DNA from 2 places in the Lysinibacillus sp. F12 genome. Region 1 is predicted to be linked to the other one. Evidence: riboswitches for the same ligand, from Rfam matches in the RefSeq annotation. Region 1 holds a riboswitch; the other holds the start of a gene.
The links. A riboswitch is a leader RNA that binds a small molecule or an ion and turns the genes downstream of it on or off. The one in region 1 is predicted to bind preQ1.

Region 1 (9,970 bases):
AAAAAATAGATTTTGAATGGGCTTTGATCCCAATCAGCTCTCTTGAGAAAGCAAGCTTGCAGGTGTTCAAGTTCAAGGGATGTGTTGGCACGCACTTCAAGCTTGTGTAGCTGATATTCTACACGAATCTTTTCATCTCATCATTTCCTCTTGATTAAAAACGCAACAGCATCACTTCAAGGGGTTTATGCCTTTTGGTTTTGCAGTTTGTTGTAAATTTGAACTCAGAAGCTTATTCACATAATGTTCTAGAAGGTGACGAAAGGAAATTTAGGCGTTCTGAAATGTGGGAAAAGGAAAAACTTATGTTGATAAAGACTTCTAATTTTTTTATTTCTACAATACATAATAATTAGAAAAAAATTCAAATTCTAACTAGCTGAGACCATTAATTCAATGAGATAATAATTAATGGGTAGGTTTGGAAATAAAGTGAATAGGTAGTGCCACTTTGATTTTATTTCCATGTTATTCACTCTTATGTAAGTTACTGTTAGTTAAAGGGGAGATTTTACATGAATGAGAAGGAGAACGTTTTAAAGGAAAAAAATAAAGAGGATATAAAATTTTCAGTTGTAATACCCGCGCATAACGAAGAACAGTACATTGGAAAATGCATAGAATCCATATTAAAAGCTTCCAAGCCATTTGAACATCAAGTGGAAATCATTGTTGTATTAAATCGATGTACAGACAGAACGGAGGATATTGCAAAATCGTACAATTGTATCGTATTAGAGAATAACGACAAGAACCTCTCTAAGATAAGGAATGCTGGTGTTGAGATAGCAAGAGGTGAAATCATCGTAACGATTGATGCAGATACACGGATGAATGACCATGTGTTGTTAAAGGCAGAGGAGTATTTAAGCTCTGGAAAATACATTGGCGGTGGAGTTACAGGGAAGTTTGAGAGAATGTCTTTAGGAATTTTTGTTTCAGCTATGTTATTGATTGGTCCATTATTCTTTAAATATGGAGCCATATCTGTGGGAATCTTTTGGTGTAATAAAAAGGATTTTAAATCGATTAATGGTTTTAATGAAGAAATGCTTATGGCAGAAGATGCAGATTTTGCTAAACGATTAAAAATGTGGGGAAAAAAGAACGGGAAAAAATATGGGACAATTCAAAATGGAATGATCACATCAAGTAGAAAATTTGATAAAAATGGGGATTGGATTTTACTTAAGCGTCCGACAATCATCCTAGCCTACCTAAAAGGAACAGACCGAAAATATGCGGATGAAGCTTATTATGAAAATCAGGATAGATGAATGATCTTAAGCTAGAGGTTAAAATGAGAGATAAAAATAAAGAAACATTTGTGACGTTAATCCTCCATCGATTAACGCTTTTTTTTGCTGTGATAGTGATGTTGTAATAGATAACTAATAAAGGTGAATAGTAGGGTGAGGTAGAATTCTAAAGTATATGGAATGCTTGATTGGAAGGAGAGTGTATGAATGATTATTTCTAACAATAGTACCCCAATTAAAAACAGAGTGGGTGCTGTGTTTGTTCCAGTTCGTAACTTAGAGAAGGCAATAGAATGGTACAGGAAAATATTTGGTTTGGAGGGGGGAGAAGAACATTTTGGGCATTTATTCGTGGCACCCATGGAAGGAACGGCTGGGTTGATTTTAGATGCTATGCCAATGTGGAGAAAAGAGGATGGAGATATTGCCACCTACCAAGTTCCATCCATTCAGTTTGTGACGGACGATATCCAAGCTTCTTATCAATTTATGAAAGACAATCATGTTGAACTTTTAACAGAAATACAGGATGATTTTTATTTTGTGTTCAAAGATTTAGAAGGAAATGTATTAATGGTTTGTAAAAGTGTTGAAGCTTCGGAGGGCTAATAAAGTGTGAGTGATAATGAATTTTGGTAAGGTATGATCCTTATCTCATTATCAAAACATTAAAGAAAATAGTGTGGGGAGGAAGGGTGTACAGTGAAAACAACTGAAAATTTTACGGACAAGGCCGAAATATATGCGAAATATCGCCCTAGTTACCCTAATGAATATATTGATTATTTGTTTTCAGCAAACCAACTTAAAGGAGAACAGACGGTGGCAGATATTGGTTCAGGTACGGGGATATTGAGCCGTCAGTTACTTGAAAAAGGGATGAATGTTATTGGTGTGGAGCCAAATGACGACATGAGAAAGATGGCTGAGGAGTCTTTAAGCTTCCATTCTCGTTTTAAATCAATAAAAGGAACTGCTGAACATACCACATTAAAAGGCAATAGTATTGATTTAGTAACTGTGGCACAGGCATTTCATTGGTTTGATAAAAAAGCTTTTAAAATGGAATGTCAACGGATATTAAAACAAAATGCAAATGTTGCTCTTGTGTGGAATAGTAGAGATTTAACTAGTCCAATTATTCAAGAGAATGCAGCAATTTGCCAAAAGACCTGTTCGAATTTCAAAGGATTTAGCGGTGGAATGGAAGATACTCCAGCAATTTTTAACAGCTTTTTTAAGGATGGAAAGTATGAGCTTATAAAGTATCAAAATGATTTGATTTTTAATTATGAGGATTTCTTGGGAAGGAATTTATCAGCTTCGTATGCTCCAAAAAAACACGACGACGAATATGAAAATTTCATTTTTCTCCTGTCGGGGTTATTCGAAAAATACAGTAAGAATGGACAAATTGTTCTTCAGAATATAACACGAAGCTATCTAGGTAATGTATAAATAGCCAATAGAAGGGGGTTCGTTTAAGGAAATACAAAAAGCCCCAATATACAGCTTTTTAAAAGGATATTGGGGCTACGTTCCACATTAATTATTTATTCTTTTCATTTATAATTTGACTGAAATCTATTTCCTCTGCGAACTCTTCTCTGTTTTTACGCTCTCTGTTAGCATTTTGATTTTGATTCTGTTGTTTTTTGTTGTCTTGCGTTTTATTATTTTTATGTTTATTATTACCCATCATCATCTCACCTCCACCATTAGTTTGGGTGAAAGATGTTTTTTTATCCCCTTAAAGTACATGAAGTGATGATAGGTAATATTTAGAGAAACTTTTACTCGTTTGTTTTAGTAGGTAAGCCAAAATGATAAGGTTGCTAATATGGATAAATTTAATGCATGAAATATTGAAACAAAAGACAGAATTTAATCTAAATGTATAGATTAAATCTGCCTTTTTGTTTTAACAGCAACAATCTTAGTAAAGCGCCATACTCTTTCTCTAGACAGTCACTTAACTTTTTTATAGGGATGTAAGAGCTATTGAATTAGCTGTTTACCAGATGGAAACTCGATCTTTCGGAGCTACATACATGCCATCTCCAGGCTTAATTCCATAGGTGTCATAGAATTCCTGGAAGTTTACAATCGTGCGGTTTACCCGAACTTTATTGGATGAATGTACATCATTTTTGCTCAAAATTGCTGCAAATTCTTTTGTTGTTGTGGATTTCCACATTTTTGCATTACTTTCGAAATATGCTTTAAAATCTGGATTACTCATTTGAGAGACAACCTGCAGTGAAGCCGCCATTCCACCTAAATCAGCGCCATTCTCGCTTAATGTAAGCTGACCGTCATTCAAAACACCAGGAATAATCTCAATGGCATTATAAAACTCAATCAGCTTTTGGTTTTTCTCTTCGAATTTCTTAAAGTCTTCTTCTGTCCACCAGTTATTTGCATTTCCATTTTCGTCGTATGCAGATCCATTGTTATCAAATGCATGGCTGATTTCATGACCAATAATCATGCCAATGGCACCATAATTTTCTTCAGGTTTAGCGTTAATATCATAAAAAGGCGCTTGAAGAATACCAGCAGGGAACGTAATTTCGTTATTAAGAGGATTGTAAAAAGCATTAACGGTATAGACACTCGTTACCCATGCCGTTCTATCTACTGGTTTTCCTAGCTTAGCTTTTGTGTTATCAATGTATGCTTTGGTTACTGTGAAGGTATTAGAAAATAGCGAACCACCTTCGTCATATGTCTTGATAGTTACTTTATCTAATGTCGTATCCCACTTATCTGGGTAACCGATTTTAACAATCATTGTATCCAGCTTTTTAATTGCTTTAGCTTTTGTTGTTTCTGACATCCAATCAAGGGATTTGATTCTTTCCTCATACGTAGCAATTAACTTATCTACCATTTGTTCAACATCTTTTTTAGCTTTTGGTGAAAAATGTTCTTCGGCGAACAGTTGCTCCAAGTATCCGCTCATTGTGCTAGTTGTCTTAGCTATTGCGATTTCCTTATCTGTTTTTACGCCTGAAACTCCATATAACGTTGCAGAAAACTCATTAGCAGCATCTCCGAATTCATCTGACAACAGACCGCCAGTTGCCATAAGGAGCTGCAATTTAGAGTAAGCTTTCAGCACATTAAGATTCTTTTCATTCAAGAGCTCCGCGCCTTTTTGCGCCAGCTTCACATCAAATACGATGACTTTATCAACACTGTCAACTTTCATCGAATTTAAAACTTGTTTCATATCTACTGTTTTGAACATGCTGTTAAATTGCTCGATTGTATAAGGGTTATAGTATTTCTTAACGTCGCCTTGTTCATGAGGGTCAAGTGATACGGAAGCTAAGCTTTTTTCCATTTCATAAATTTTCTCTGCTAGAGCAATTGCCGTAGATTCTTTTTCGCCCGATAGTACTAATAGTCTGGTCATATACTGAATATAGGCTTTTTTCGCGTTAGAGTCTTCAGTTACAAAACTGTTCTTATCCAAACCAGTAGCTAACCCAGTGTAATACAAAGCATTTTCACTGCTATTCTTTGCATCGTTCATAATGGCAAAGCTGAATAGTGAGCTTATACCTAATTCTTTCTCCAAATGAAGATCTGCTTGCACAAGTTCAGCAAGAGTTTTAGCTTCATCAATTGCTTTTACATATGTTTGAATGGGCTCAATTCCTTGTTTATTTCTATTGTTTGTATCCAATGCTGTCGAATAGAAATCGGCAATTTTCTGCTCTTTTGATCCTTTTGCAAATTGTTTGCCAGAGAGCTCATCTATTATCTTTTCGATTTTATCAGTATTCTGTTTTTGAAGCTCAGAAAATCCGCCGCCCATGATTTCTCCGACTGGAATAGTCGATTTATTTAACCATTCCTTATTGATGGCTTCATAAAAATCATCGTTTAAATGGGAACCTTTAAGTGTCCATATTCTGGCAATCAGGTTTTGGAATTCATCGATAGTAATTTCTTCATTTGCTCCTAATGTACCGTCAGGGTTGCCTGTCAGTATGCCTGCTTTAGTCAGTTTATCGATATCTTTCTTAGCCCATGTAGGTACATCAGTATACTCAACTCCAAATGTGCCACTGCGAAGATCATTTCCAACAGGCTTTGGCAATTCGCCGAATGCTCTGCTCAACATAACTAAAGCTTCAACTTTCTTCGCTGGCTCATTTTCTCGTAAATCTTTGTTTTTAGAGCCTTGTATAATTGCCTCCTTATTTAGTCCTGGTTGATAGGTATCTGCAGCTATCAACAAGGTTTTAACAATTTCTCCTCTTGTCGCAGGTGGTGACTTTTCATCAGCATACACCGCTACACTTACGGACAGGACCATTATGACGGTCATGAGTAAGGATAAAAACTTCTTTTTCATGTTCGTGCTCCTTCACAGTAAATTTGTATAAATTAAGGTAATTGGGTAGATTTTAGAATTTCTACCATTTGTCCATTGTAGTTGATTTATTTCAGTTTGAAAATATGTTAGGAGCTTTTTCATTTTAAGGGAGCATTATCTAGCTAATTTTGCGCTAATAGAGCTGAGAAAGGTCACTTCTAACCGACTATAATAGTATTACTTTAGAGTGGATTATAGGATTTAAGTAATACTACACTCAGGTTTTATTTTTTACGAATAGTAATGAAACTATGCCCAGCTAAGATTTTATGAGCTGCTAAAATATAGCCTAGAATGACAGTGTAATTTCAGAAGAAGCAATTCAGGGATTTTGTATGAAAAAATCTATTTGACGTTTCGTACTATTTTTCGTATTATATGGAGGAAAAGAATGCCCGAACTTGATCGGGAGAGGTTCATAGCTGATACCCTCTATAAAAAACTATGGAAACATGACAATTTGCCATGTCCATATCGGACGTGGCTTTTTTATGTTTAGACGTATGTTTTAATAGATGAATTGGTAAAGCCTCTCTTGAAAGTGTTGGGAAACATTTTACAAGGAGGTTTTTTTATGTCTGGTCGAAGTCATGAAGAAGGACTAAAGGATTTAACATTATTAGGTAATCAAGGAACGAACTATTCATTTGAATATGCACCTGAGGTATTGGAGGCAGTAGATAATCTTCATTCCAATCGCGATTATTTCGTTAAGTTTAATTGTCCAGAGTTCACTAGTTTATGCCCGCTTACCAATCAACCTGATTTTGCAACGATGTACATCTCGTATATTCCAGACAAAAAAATTGTAGAGAGTAAATCACTAAAGTTGTATTTATTCAGTTTTAGAAATCACGGTGATTTCCATGAAGATTGCGTTAACATCATTATGAATGACTTAATTACATTGCTTGACCCTCGATATATCGAGGTTTGGGGGAAGTTTACGCCACGTGGGGGGATTTCAATCGATCCGTGGTGTAACTATGGGAAGCCAGAGACTAAATATGAAGAAATCGCAAATTACCGTTTAATGAACCATGACCTTTATCCAGAAAAAATTGATAATCGATAACGAGAAATTAGTTAGTCCAATCAAAAAAGAGGTTTTTAGCTACCCTCTTAAAAAAACTAAGGAGAAAGCAGCACCTTTTCTTAGCGTGCTGTTTTTTCCATCAAAGGGAGTTTTTATAGATGAAGCAGGAGAAAGCAATTGTTGTATTTAGTGGAGGTCAGGATAGTACAACTTGTCTGTTTTGGGCAAAAGAACGTTTTGCAGAGATTGAGGCCGTGACTTTTAATTATGGACAAAGACATCGCCTTGAAATTGAATGTGCGGAACAGATAGCAGAGGAGCTTGGTATTAAGCATCACATACTTGATATGACCCTCTTAAATCAGCTTGCTCCGAATGCATTGACACGACAAGACATTAAAGTGGAAGACGGTCAAAATGGTGAGCTTCCATCGACATTTGTACCTGGACGAAACCTTCTTTTTCTTTCATTCGCTGGTGTTTTAGCAAGTCAAATAGGAGCCAAGCATATTGTAACTGGTGTATGTGAAACGGATTTCAGTGGATATCCGGATTGCCGAGATGTTTTTATTAAGTCCTTGAATGTAACGTTAAATTTATCGATGGATAATTCCTTTGTGATTGATACACCGTTAATGTGGCTCAATAAAGCGCAGACATGGGAGCTTGCCGATCAGTTTGGGGCTCTAGAATTTGTTCGGGAAAGAACATTGACTTGCTATAACGGAGTAATCGCAGATGGTTGTGGGGAATGCCCCGCATGTAAACTGCGAAAAAAAGGGCTTGATGAGTATCTAAGCTATAGGAAGGAGTTTTAAGCATGTCAGATTTTAAAATCGTCGATAAGCTCCAAAAAATAGGGGTAGATATCCAAAGTAATCAATTGAACTATCATGCTAAGCGTGTGCTTGTAAGCAAAGAATTTACCTTCGATGCTGCTCATCATTTACATCATTATGAGGGCAAATGTAAAAACCTACATGGCCATACTTATCGTGTTGTATTGGGACTTAGTGGATATACAGATGAACGCGGCTTGATGATTGATTTTGGTGATATCAAAAGAATATGGAAACAAAAAATTGAGATTCATCTGGATCACCGTTATTTAAACGAAACGCTTCCACCTATGAATACTACAGCAGAAAATATAGTTGTTTGGATTTACGATACCATGGTAGTGGCCTTGCGTGATGAGCAAAGAAATAATGGTGCGCGTGTAGAATTTATCAGACTATATGAAACTCCAACAAGCTATGCAGAAGCGAGACGGGAGTGGATGGAAGTTGAGTAAGATACCTGTTATCGAGATCTTTGGACCGACAATTCAAGGCGAGGGAATGGTAGTGGGCCAAAAGACCATGTTTGTAAGAACGGCTGGCTGTGATTATTCTTGTTCGTGGTGTGATTCGTCGTTTACGTGGGACGGTAGCGGAAAGCATCTTATTGTTCAAATGACAGCGGAAGAGATTTGGGCAGAGTTGAAGCGTCTTGGGGGTAATGGCTTTTCATATGTTACGATTTCAGGCGGCAATCCTGCACTTTATGCTAATTTAGAGGCGCTTATTGCCATTTTAAAAGAAAACAACATAAAGGTTGCGGTGGAAACACAAGGAAGTAGGTGGCAGAACTGGATGTACGACATTGATGAATTGACCATTTCTCCCAAGGCGCCTAGTTCAGGTATGACAACAGAGTATTCAGTGTTGGTGGATATTTTTGGAAAACTTAGATTGCGAAATAGTCATCACCATATTTCTCTAAAAATAGTCGTTTTTACTCAAGAGGATTACGATTTTGCTAAACAAATTCACCATCAATTTCCAACTATCCCCTTTTATCTTCAAGTCGGCAATGATGATCTCACAACGAATGACAATTCGCGATTAATGAAAAATTTACTAGATAAATATCATGCACTGATTGATAGCGTGTTGAAAGATGAAGAATTAAAGGATGTTAAAGTATTGCCACAGTTGCACACTCTTGTATGGGGAAATAAAAGAGGTGTATAGTGTGCCATTACGAAATGTCTATAAATGTATTAGAGGAGTACCAGAATGAGAATTTTATTTTATTTATTATCGATTATCATCGCTAATGTGGTAACAGCAGCATTTGCGCCATTACAGTTTGGGATGTTTATTGTTCCAATGGGGACGCTTTTAATAGGGGCGACCTTTATTTTCAGGGACCTTGTGCAAAATAAATATGGTAGAACAAAGACATATTTCTTTATCGTTACAGCTTTAATTTTATCAGCAGTAGTGTCATTCATACTCGGGGATACACTTTTAATTGTGGTAGCATCGGCTGTCTCATTTGTTGTGGCTGAAACAGCTGATACAGAAATCTATAGTCGACTGAAATTACCAATGGCTTGGCGAGTGCTTTACAGTGGAATCGTGGGAGGGTTTTTGGATTCTGCAATCTTTGTAGTCATTGGATTGAGTCCACTTGGAGCTAATATATTGCCTTGGGAAGCAGTACCTGCCGCTATTGTAGGACAAATTATAGTGAAGACGATTATACAAATGTTCGGAGCCCTAATTCTTGGTCAAGTGGGATCATTAAAAGAAAAACGTCTTATTTCAGGTTAATTCTTTGTAGAAGAGGGCTACTCGTTTTCTGTGGGAAAAGTGAGTAGCCTGCAAAGAATAATCGTTATAACACATTGACATTTTCCATTTTAATACCAAATTGAAATCTAGTATGCTACAATCTTGTTTAAAGACAGGAGGTTTAGGATTTGAATAATTATAATAATGGAGATATTATATTTAGTTTATTTTCGATAGTAGGACTGTTGTTTTACATAATTCCGATTATTTTTATAATTTGGTTTGCTATTAGTACGATTAGGCAACTAAAAAGACAAACAAAATTATTAGAAGAAATGAAAGACAGTATAAATTATATCAATGGACATCCGACACGTAGTAAATGATAATGCCCTAAAAACTATAAAAAACGATGAAAAAAAACAGGTACTCGAATGAGACCTGAATTTTTTAGAACGGTAATCGCTATGAACTTGGGGATGGAATAAAGGGTTTAGGGTTTAGTCACATTAGTGTTCATAGCGATTCCCCCCTTACAAAACATATCATTTACTTATTTTGTAAATTGTATACCTTACTTGATGTAAAAAGAAAAGAATATCATGCCAGTACATATAAGCGCACTTCAATCATGGTTTATGCTTACGGCACCTATTGGAAGTTTGTTGAAAAATTGTAGAGGATGATATGGTATTCTGTGAATGAACACGCATAATAACCAAAA
Region 2 (9,970 bases), on a different contig from region 1:
CTACAGTTTAGCCCATTTGTTTCCGCTTTTTACATGGGGGTTATTATCCTATGTTTACAAAGTGTATTATTCCAACGACTATTATCACCATTAAAGGCGTATGGACGCATGGCCCTAACAAATTATTTAGGGCAAACTGCACTCATTTTAATAATCGGTCATACATTTCAACTAATTGGGCAAATTCGATTCCTCGAGTCACTATGGATTTGTCTAGGTATTTACGTTTTACAATTAATCTTCAGTAAGCTATGGTTACACTATTTCCGCTTCGGACCACTGGAGTGGCTGTGGCGAATGGGGACCTATTGGACAGTCCCTCCCCTTAGAAAAAGAAAAGATTTTTAGCCAAGGATATATACCTATCAGCATAAAGCAAAACGTCATATATTGGTAATGTACCCTACTCGCTTTCCATCTTTGCTCATATCTTCAGGAAGATACACATCCCCATTTTTTTTGGTCACTTATTGAAAAATAAGTGACCTTTTTTGGCTGCTAGTCACCATGGTTCTGCACCTGTCTCTTACAGCATGCATACTATACATATAATACCCTTTTTTGCAGGGAGGATTTTATGAAAAATAACAAAGGCTATCGGAATAGTGAAGGAGCTGAGTCAGTGAGTCAAGCTGCTAAGCTGGCTGTTATTGCGGGAGCCATCACAACACTTGGTGATGCACTAGCGACCATTGCAGCAGGTCTTGCCTTGGAAGATGAGTTACAAGAGAACCAAGGTAAAAATAATGATATTGATAAACTGCAAAAGCAAATTGACGATTTAAATTATGAAATGAAGCAATTAAAAAGAATGCTTCGGTAAAATGTAGCCATGAACGTAAAAAAAACGACAATATTCAAAGGATATTGTCGTCTCAGACTGTAGACAAACTCAAAAAATTTGAGAGTTTGCTTACAGTCTTTTTTCTTTTACAATGAAATAAAGTAAAGCTGTTGATTTCCACTACGGGCGGACGCTTTCCGCGGGCGGGGTCGAGCTGCTTCCCTCGCTTCGCTCAGTCCAGGATCTCGACTTTCCCGCTTTTCCCGCAGGAGTCGCCGCCCTTCGTTCCCATCAACTTCTACATAAAGTACTTACTTTTATCTACATAGGGTGTTGAAAAGTAAATTCTCCATGCAGAACATTTATTTATCGATTCCACGCATGTGAAAGCGAGTGCGAATAAACGGAAGGATGATAAAAAGGTTGTGCGAAAAGAAACACGGGCTTATGAAGAGAAGCTTCAATTAGAGGTAAATATGGATCGTGAGGAACACGGAAAAAAGCCCTTTCCCCTGAAGAAGTTTGAAAAGGAAGAATGGAAAGAAATAAAGGAAAGTACGACAGATCCTGAAAGTGGCTATTACGTGAAGGATGAACGTACGAAACAGCTTGCCTATTCTTTCCATGCAGGCGATGCTTACTTTTGCTGCCATTAATTTAAAGAAACTAGCTACTTGGACATGGCAGACAGCTTAAGAGAGCATCTATGCTCGAAGAGGATGTTGGATACAGCAATGATATACCAAATATTGAATATGAAAGAGAAAGAAAAATGACAAAAGCCATCGAGAATGAACTTCTCGACGGCTTTTGTCTACAGTCTGAAACGACAATATTCAAAGGATATATTCGTTTTTAAATTTTACAATGAAATAAAGTTAAGCAAGCAATCTTCACGGTGGATGGTCTGTTTTCGGTGGCGGAATAGCCCTTCCTTCCAACTGTCTTCGTAAAATGAACTTTTAAGGGTATAAACGATAATGACAAATCATCAAATCATTTAGCAGCCCAAATATCAAGCTCTATTTTAATCTCTGGCAAACCTAGTGCTGATACATAGGCTATGGTCATTGATGGATAGGAATCGCCAAACATACCTTGCCATTGCTCGTCGAAATAATCCCAATCTATTTCCTCTGTAGCCCAAATATTGACCTTTACAATGTGAGAGGCATCAATTCCCTCTGAAGCTAAAATCGTTTCAATATGATAAAAGGTATTTGTTATTTGTTCCTCTAATGTCTGTGGTAATTGATCATCTTGGTCCAAACCAATTTGACCAGAAAAAACATACATTGTTGCATCTTTTGGAATAATTGTGACATGACTATATTTCCCTACAGGCTTTGGTGCCTGTATTGGGTTTTTACGCACTAGTTTTGATTTCATGTTGAATCTCCTTTAGGTTCTTTTTTTCTAAAAAAGTGCAGACTTATCCCTTGTTCAACTATTCTAGAAAAAAACAGCAGTGGAGAATCCAATGCCCATGCTTAAAAAACGGATAGATCTTTTTTTCATAAGCTTTCTCCCCTTTACCTAAAGTTATTGCCATATTACCATTTCTATCCCTCTTTTTCAATTTATAACTGAAATTATTAAGAATTTTCTTTTTAAGACTCTGAGGCAATTAACTATTTAAACATAGCGAATCTAACATATACTTAATAGTGTAAAGCTAAATTAGCCTTACACCTCCGAAATTGTTACTAGGGTTACTCCATCCCAAGTGGCCCTTCCTTTTTTCACAATTAAAACTAGGTACTCTCTTTGTGGAGTACCTAGTTTTTTGGTTATTATGCGTGTTCATTCACAGAATACCATATCATCCTCTACAATTTTTCAACAAACTTCCAATAGGTGCCGTAAGCATAAACCATGATTGAAGTGCGCTTATATGTACTGGCATGATATTCTTTTCTTTTTACATCAAGTAAGGTATACAATTTACAAAATAAGTAAATGATATGTTTTGTAAGGGGGGAATCGCTATGAACACTAATGTGACTAAACCCTAAACCCTTTATTCCATCCCCAAGTTCATAGCGATTACCGTTCTAAAAAATTCAGGTCTCATTCGAGTACCTGTTTTTTTTCATCGTTTTTTATAGTTTTTAGGGCATTATCATTTACTACGTGTCGGATGTCCATTGATATAATTTATACTGTCTTTCATTTCTTCTAATAATTTTGTTTGTCTTTTTAGTTGCCTAATCGTACTAATAGCAAACCAAATTATAAAAATAATCGGAATTATGTAAAACAACAGTCCTACTATCGAAAATAAACTAAATATAATATCTCCATTATTATAATTATTCAAATCCTAAACCTCCTGTCTTTAAACAAGATTGTAGCATACTAGATTTCAATTTGGTATTAAAATGGAAAATGTCAATGTGTTATAACGATTATTCTTTGCAGGCTACTCACTTTTCCCACAGAAAACGAGTAGCCCTCTTCTACAAAGAATTAACCTGAAATAAGACGTTTTTCTTTTAATGATCCCACTTGACCAAGAATTAGGGCTCCGAACATTTGTATAATCGTCTTCACTATAATTTGTCCTACAATAGCGGCAGGTACTGCTTCCCAAGGCAATATATTAGCTCCAAGTGGACTCAATCCAATGACTACAAAGATTGCAGAATCCAAAAACCCTCCCACGATTCCACTGTAAAGCACTCGCCAAGCCATTGGTAATTTCAGTCGACTATAGATTTCTGTATCAGCTGTTTCAGCCACAACAAATGAGACAGCCGATGCTACCACAATTAAAAGTGTATCCCCGAGTATGAATGACACTACTGCTGATAAAATTAAAGCTGTAACGATAAAGAAATATGTCTTTGTTCTACCATATTTATTTTGCACAAGGTCCCTGAAAATAAAGGTCGCCCCTATTAAAAGCGTCCCCATTGGAACAATAAACATCCCAAACTGTAATGGCGCAAATGCTGCTGTTACCACATTAGCGATGATAATCGATAATAAATAAAATAAAATTCTCATTCTGGTACTCCTCTAATACATTTATAGACATTTCGTAATGGCACACTATACACCTCTTTTATTTCCCCATACAAGAGTGTGCAACTGTGGCAATACTTTAACATCCTTTAATTCTTCATCTTTCAACACGCTATCAATCAGTGCATGATATTTATCTAGTAAATTTTTCATTAATCGCGAATTGTCATTCGTTGTGAGATCATCATTGCCGACTTGAAGATAAAAGGGGATAGTTGGAAATTGATGGTGAATTTGTTTAGCAAAATCGTAATCCTCTTGAGTAAAAACGACTATTTTTAGAGAAATATGGTGATGACTATTTCGCAATCTAAGTTTTCCAAAAATATCCACCAACACTGAATACTCTGTTGTCATACCTGAACTAGGCGCCTTGGGAGAAATGGTCAATTCATCAATGTCGTACATCCAGTTCTGCCACCTACTTCCTTGTGTTTCCACCGCAACCTTTATGTTGTTTTCTTTTAAAATGGCAATAAGCGCCTCTAAATTAGCATAAAGTGCAGGATTGCCGCCTGAAATCGTAACATATGAAAAGCCATTACCCCCAAGACGCTTCAACTCTGCCCAAATCTCTTCCGCTGTCATTTGAACAATAAGATGCTTTCCGCTACCGTCCCACGTAAACGACGAATCACACCACGAACAAGAATAATCACAGCCAGCCGTTCTTACAAACATGGTCTTTTGGCCCACTACCATTCCCTCGCCTTGAATTGTCGGTCCAAAGATCTCGATAACAGGTATCTTACTCAACTTCCATCCACTCCCGTCTCGCTTCTGCATAGCTTGTTGGAGTTTCATATAGTCTGATAAATTCTACACGCGCACCATTATTTCTTTGCTCATCACGCAAGGCCACTACCATGGTATCGTAAATCCAAACAACTATATTTTCTGCTGTAGTATTCATAGGTGGAAGCGTTTCGTTTAAATAACGGTGATCCAGATGAATCTCAATTTTTTGTTTCCATATTCTTTTGATATCACCAAAATCAATCATCAAGCCGCGTTCATCTGTATATCCACTAAGTCCCAATACAACACGATAAGTATGGCCATGTAGGTTTTTACATTTGCCCTCATAATGATGTAAATGATGAGCAGCATCGAAGGTAAATTCTTTGCTTACAAGCACACGCTTAGCATGATAGTTCAATTGATTACTTTGGATATCTACCCCTATTTTTTGGAGCTTATCGACGATTTTAAAATCTGACATGCTTAAAACTCCTTCCTATAGCTTAGATACTCATCAAGCCCTTTTTTTCGCAGTTTACATGCGGGGCATTCCCCACAACCATCTGCGATTACTCCGTTATAGCAAGTCAATGTTCTTTCCCGAACAAATTCTAGAGCCCCAAACTGATCGGCAAGCTCCCATGTCTGCGCTTTATTGAGCCACATTAACGGTGTATCAATCACAAAGGAATTATCCATCGATAAATTTAACGTTACATTCAAGGACTTAATAAAAACATCTCGGCAATCCGGATATCCACTGAAATCCGTTTCACATACACCAGTTACAATATGCTTGGCTCCTATTTGACTTGCTAAAACACCAGCGAATGAAAGAAAAAGAAGGTTTCGTCCAGGTACAAATGTCGATGGAAGCTCACCATTTTGACCGTCTTCCACTTTAATGTCTTGTCGTGTCAATGCATTCGGAGCAAGCTGATTTAAGAGGGTCATATCAAGTATGTGATGCTTAATACCAAGCTCCTCTGCTATCTGTTCCGCACATTCAATTTCAAGGCGATGTCTTTGTCCATAATTAAAAGTCACGGCCTCAATCTCTGCAAAACGTTCTTTTGCCCAAAACAGACAAGTTGTACTATCCTGACCTCCACTAAATACAACAATTGCTTTCTCCTGCTTCATCTATAAAAACTCCCTTTGATGGAAAAAACAGCACGCTAAGAAAAGGTGCTGCTTTCTCCTTAGTTTTTTTAAGAGGGTAGCTAAAAACCTCTTTTTTGATTGGACTAACTAATTTCTCGTTATCGATTATCAATTTTTTCTGGATAAAGGTCATGGTTCATTAAACGGTAATTTGCGATTTCTTCATATTTAGTCTCTGGCTTCCCATAGTTACACCACGGATCGATTGAAATCCCCCCACGTGGCGTAAACTTCCCCCAAACCTCGATATATCGAGGGTCAAGCAATGTAATTAAGTCATTCATAATGATGTTAACGCAATCTTCATGGAAATCACCGTGATTTCTAAAACTGAATAAATACAACTTTAGTGATTTACTCTCTACAATTTTTTTGTCTGGAATATACGAGATGTACATCGTTGCAAAATCAGGTTGATTGGTAAGCGGGCATAAACTAGTGAACTCTGGACAATTAAACTTAACGAAATAATCGCGATTGGAATGAAGATTATCTACTGCCTCCAATACCTCAGGTGCATATTCAAATGAATAGTTCGTTCCTTGATTACCTAATAATGTTAAATCCTTTAGTCCTTCTTCATGACTTCGACCAGACATAAAAAAACCTCCTTGTAAAATGTTTCCCAACACTTTCAAGAGAGGCTTTACCAATTCATCTATTAAAACATACGTCTAAACATAAAAAAGCCACGTCCGATATGGACATGGCAAATTGTCATGTTTCCATAGTTTTTTATAGAGGGTATCAGCTATGAACCTCTCCCGATCAAGTTCGGGCATTCTTTTCCTCCATATAATACGAAAAATAGTACGAAACGTCAAATAGATTTTTTCATACAAAATCCCTGAATTGCTTCTTCTGAAATTACACTGTCATTCTAGGCTATATTTTAGCAGCTCATAAAATCTTAGCTGGGCATAGTTTCATTACTATTCGTAAAAAATAAAACCTGAGTGTAGTATTACTTAAATCCTATAATCCACTCTAAAGTAATACTATTATAGTCGGTTAGAAGTGACCTTTCTCAGCTCTATTAGCGCAAAATTAGCTAGATAATGCTCCCTTAAAATGAAAAAGCTCCTAACATATTTTCAAACTGAAATAAATCAACTACAATGGACAAATGGTAGAAATTCTAAAATCTACCCAATTACCTTAATTTATACAAATTTACTGTGAAGGAGCACGAACATGAAAAAGAAGTTTTTATCCTTACTCATGACCGTCATAATGGTCCTGTCCGTAAGTGTAGCGGTGTATGCTGATGAAAAGTCACCACCTGCGACAAGAGGAGAAATTGTTAAAACCTTGTTGATAGCTGCAGATACCTATCAACCAGGACTAAATAAGGAGGCAATTATACAAGGCTCTAAAAACAAAGATTTACGAGAAAATGAGCCAGCGAAGAAAGTTGAAGCTTTAGTTATGTTGAGCAGAGCATTCGGCGAATTGCCAAAGCCTGTTGGAAATGATCTTCGCAGTGGCACATTTGGAGTTGAGTATACTGATGTACCTACATGGGCTAAGAAAGATATCGATAAACTGACTAAAGCAGGCATACTGACAGGCAACCCTGACGGTACATTAGGAGCAAATGAAGAAATTACTATCGATGAATTCCAAAACCTGATTGCCAGAATATGGACACTTAAAGGTTCCCATTTAAACGATGATTTTTATGAAGCCATCAATAAGGAATGGTTAAATAAATCGACTATTCCAGTCGGAGAAATCATGGGCGGCGGATTTTCTGAGCTTCAAAAACAGAATACTGATAAAATCGAAAAGATAATAGATGAGCTCTCTGGCAAACAATTTGCAAAAGGATCAAAAGAGCAGAAAATTGCCGATTTCTATTCGACAGCATTGGATACAAACAATAGAAATAAACAAGGAATTGAGCCCATTCAAACATATGTAAAAGCAATTGATGAAGCTAAAACTCTTGCTGAACTTGTGCAAGCAGATCTTCATTTGGAGAAAGAATTAGGTATAAGCTCACTATTCAGCTTTGCCATTATGAACGATGCAAAGAATAGCAGTGAAAATGCTTTGTATTACACTGGGTTAGCTACTGGTTTGGATAAGAACAGTTTTGTAACTGAAGACTCTAACGCGAAAAAAGCCTATATTCAGTATATGACCAGACTATTAGTACTATCGGGCGAAAAAGAATCTACGGCAATTGCTCTAGCAGAGAAAATTTATGAAATGGAAAAAAGCTTAGCTTCCGTATCACTTGACCCTCATGAACAAGGCGACGTTAAGAAATACTATAACCCTTATACAATCGAGCAATTTAACAGCATGTTCAAAACAGTAGATATGAAACAAGTTTTAAATTCGATGAAAGTTGACAGTGTTGATAAAGTCATCGTATTTGATGTGAAGCTGGCGCAAAAAGGCGCGGAGCTCTTGAATGAAAAGAATCTTAATGTGCTGAAAGCTTACTCTAAATTGCAGCTCCTTATGGCAACTGGCGGTCTGTTGTCAGATGAATTCGGAGATGCTGCTAATGAGTTTTCTGCAACGTTATATGGAGTTTCAGGCGTAAAAACAGATAAGGAAATCGCAATAGCTAAGACAACTAGCACAATGAGCGGATACTTGGAGCAACTGTTCGCCGAAGAACATTTTTCACCAAAAGCTAAAAAAGATGTTGAACAAATGGTAGATAAGTTAATTGCTACGTATGAGGAAAGAATCAAATCCCTTGATTGGATGTCAGAAACAACAAAAGCTAAAGCAATTAAAAAGCTGGATACAATGATTGTTAAAATCGGTTACCCAGATAAGTGGGATACGACATTAGATAAAGTAACTATCAAGACATATGACGAAGGTGGTTCGCTATTTTCTAATACCTTCACAGTAACCAAAGCATACATTGATAACACAAAAGCTAAGCTAGGAAAACCAGTAGATAGAACGGCATGGGTAACGAGTGTCTATACCGTTAATGCTTTTTACAATCCTCTTAATAACGAAATTACGTTCCCTGCTGGTATTCTTCAAGCGCCTTTTTATGATATTAACGCTAAACCTGAAGAAAATTATGGTGCCATTGGCATGATTATTGGTCATGAAATCAGCCATGCATTTGATAACAATGGATCTGCATACGACGAAAATGGAAATGCAAATAACTGGTGGACAGAAGAAGACTTTAAGAAATTCGAAGAGAAAAACCAAAAGCTGATTGAGTTTTATAATGCCATTGAGATTATTCCTGGTGTTTTGAATGACGGTCAGCTTACATTAAGCGAGAATGGCGCTGATTTAGGTGGAATGGCGGCTTCACTGCAGGTTGTCTCTCAAATGAGTAATCCAGATTTTAAAGCATATTTCGAAAGTAATGCAAAAATGTGGAAATCCACAACAACAAAAGAATTTGCAGCAATTTTGAGCAAAAATGATGTACATTCATCCAATAAAGTTCGGGTAAACCGCACGATTGTAAACTTCCAGGAATTCTATGACACCTATGGAATTAAGCCTGGAGATGGCATGTATGTAGCTCCGAAAGATCGAGTTTCCATCTGGTAAACAGCTAATTCAATAGCTCTTACATCCCTATAAAAAAGTTAAGTGACTGTCTAGAGAAAGAGTATGGCGCTTTACTAAGATTGTTGCTGTTAAAACAAAAAGGCAGATTTAATCTATACATTTAGATTAAATTCTGTCTTTTGTTTCAATATTTCATGCATTAAATTTATCCATATTAGCAACCTTATCATTTTGGCTTACCTACTAAAACAAACGAGTAAAAGTTTCTCTAAATATTACCTATCATCACTTCATGTACTTTAAGGGGATAAAAAAACATCTTTCACCCAAACTAATGGTGGAGGTGAGATGATGATGGGTAATAATAAACATAAAAATAATAAAACGCAAGACAACAAAAAACAACAGAATCAAAATCAAAATGCTAACAGAGAGCGTAAAAACAGAGAAGAGTTCGCAGAGGAAATAGATTTCAGTCAAATTATAAATGAAAAGAATAAATAATTAATGTGGAACGTAGCCCCAATATCCTTTTAAAAAGCTGTATATTGGGGCTTTTTGTATTTCCTTAAACGAACCCCCTTCTATTGGCTATTTATACATTACCTAGATAGCTTCGTGTTATATTCTGAAGAACAATTTGTCCATTCTTACTGTATTTTTCGAATAACCCCGACAGGAGAAAAATGAAATTTTCATATTCGTCGTCGTGTTTTTTTGGAGCATACGAAGCTGATAAATTCC

Region 2: linked by a shared signal. The riboswitch ahead of queC (7-cyano-7-deazaguanine synthase QueC) and the one ahead of queC (7-cyano-7-deazaguanine synthase QueC) in region 1 are both predicted to bind preQ1.

Annotation. Positions count from the first base shown of each region.
Region 1 is NZ_JBYMLP010000002.1:333,777-343,746, reverse strand. It holds gene AC3CH7_RS08685 (glycosyltransferase) at 516-1,277, shown strand; gene AC3CH7_RS08680 (VOC family protein) at 1,467-1,868, shown strand; gene AC3CH7_RS08675 (class I SAM-dependent methyltransferase) at 1,962-2,717, shown strand; gene AC3CH7_RS08670 (hypothetical protein) at 2,809-2,961, opposite strand; gene AC3CH7_RS08665 (M13-type metalloendopeptidase) at 3,274-5,628, opposite strand; PreQ1 riboswitch class I at 6,055-6,101, shown strand; gene queF (preQ(1) synthase) at 6,224-6,724, shown strand; PreQ1 riboswitch class I at 6,747-6,790, shown strand; gene queC (7-cyano-7-deazaguanine synthase QueC) at 6,844-7,503, shown strand; gene queD (6-carboxytetrahydropterin synthase QueD) at 7,506-7,979, shown strand; gene queE (7-carboxy-7-deazaguanine synthase QueE) at 7,972-8,700, shown strand; gene AC3CH7_RS08640 (VUT family protein) at 8,746-9,285, shown strand.
Region 2 is NZ_JBYMLP010000003.1:767,149-777,118, forward strand. It holds gene AC3CH7_RS17710 (DUF418 domain-containing protein) at 1-348, shown strand, start outside; gene AC3CH7_RS17715 (hypothetical protein) at 578-823, shown strand; partial or broken gene AC3CH7_RS17720 (IS5/IS1182 family transposase) at 1,129-1,413, shown strand; gene AC3CH7_RS17725 (RidA family protein) at 1,781-2,173, opposite strand; gene AC3CH7_RS17730 (VUT family protein) at 3,254-3,793, opposite strand; gene queE (7-carboxy-7-deazaguanine synthase QueE) at 3,839-4,567, opposite strand; gene queD (6-carboxytetrahydropterin synthase QueD) at 4,560-5,033, opposite strand; gene queC (7-cyano-7-deazaguanine synthase QueC) at 5,036-5,695, opposite strand; PreQ1 riboswitch class I at 5,749-5,792, opposite strand; gene queF (preQ(1) synthase) at 5,815-6,315, opposite strand; PreQ1 riboswitch class I at 6,438-6,484, opposite strand; gene AC3CH7_RS17755 (M13-type metalloendopeptidase) at 6,911-9,265, shown strand; gene AC3CH7_RS17760 (hypothetical protein) at 9,578-9,730, shown strand; gene AC3CH7_RS17765 (class I SAM-dependent methyltransferase) at 9,822-9,970, opposite strand, start outside.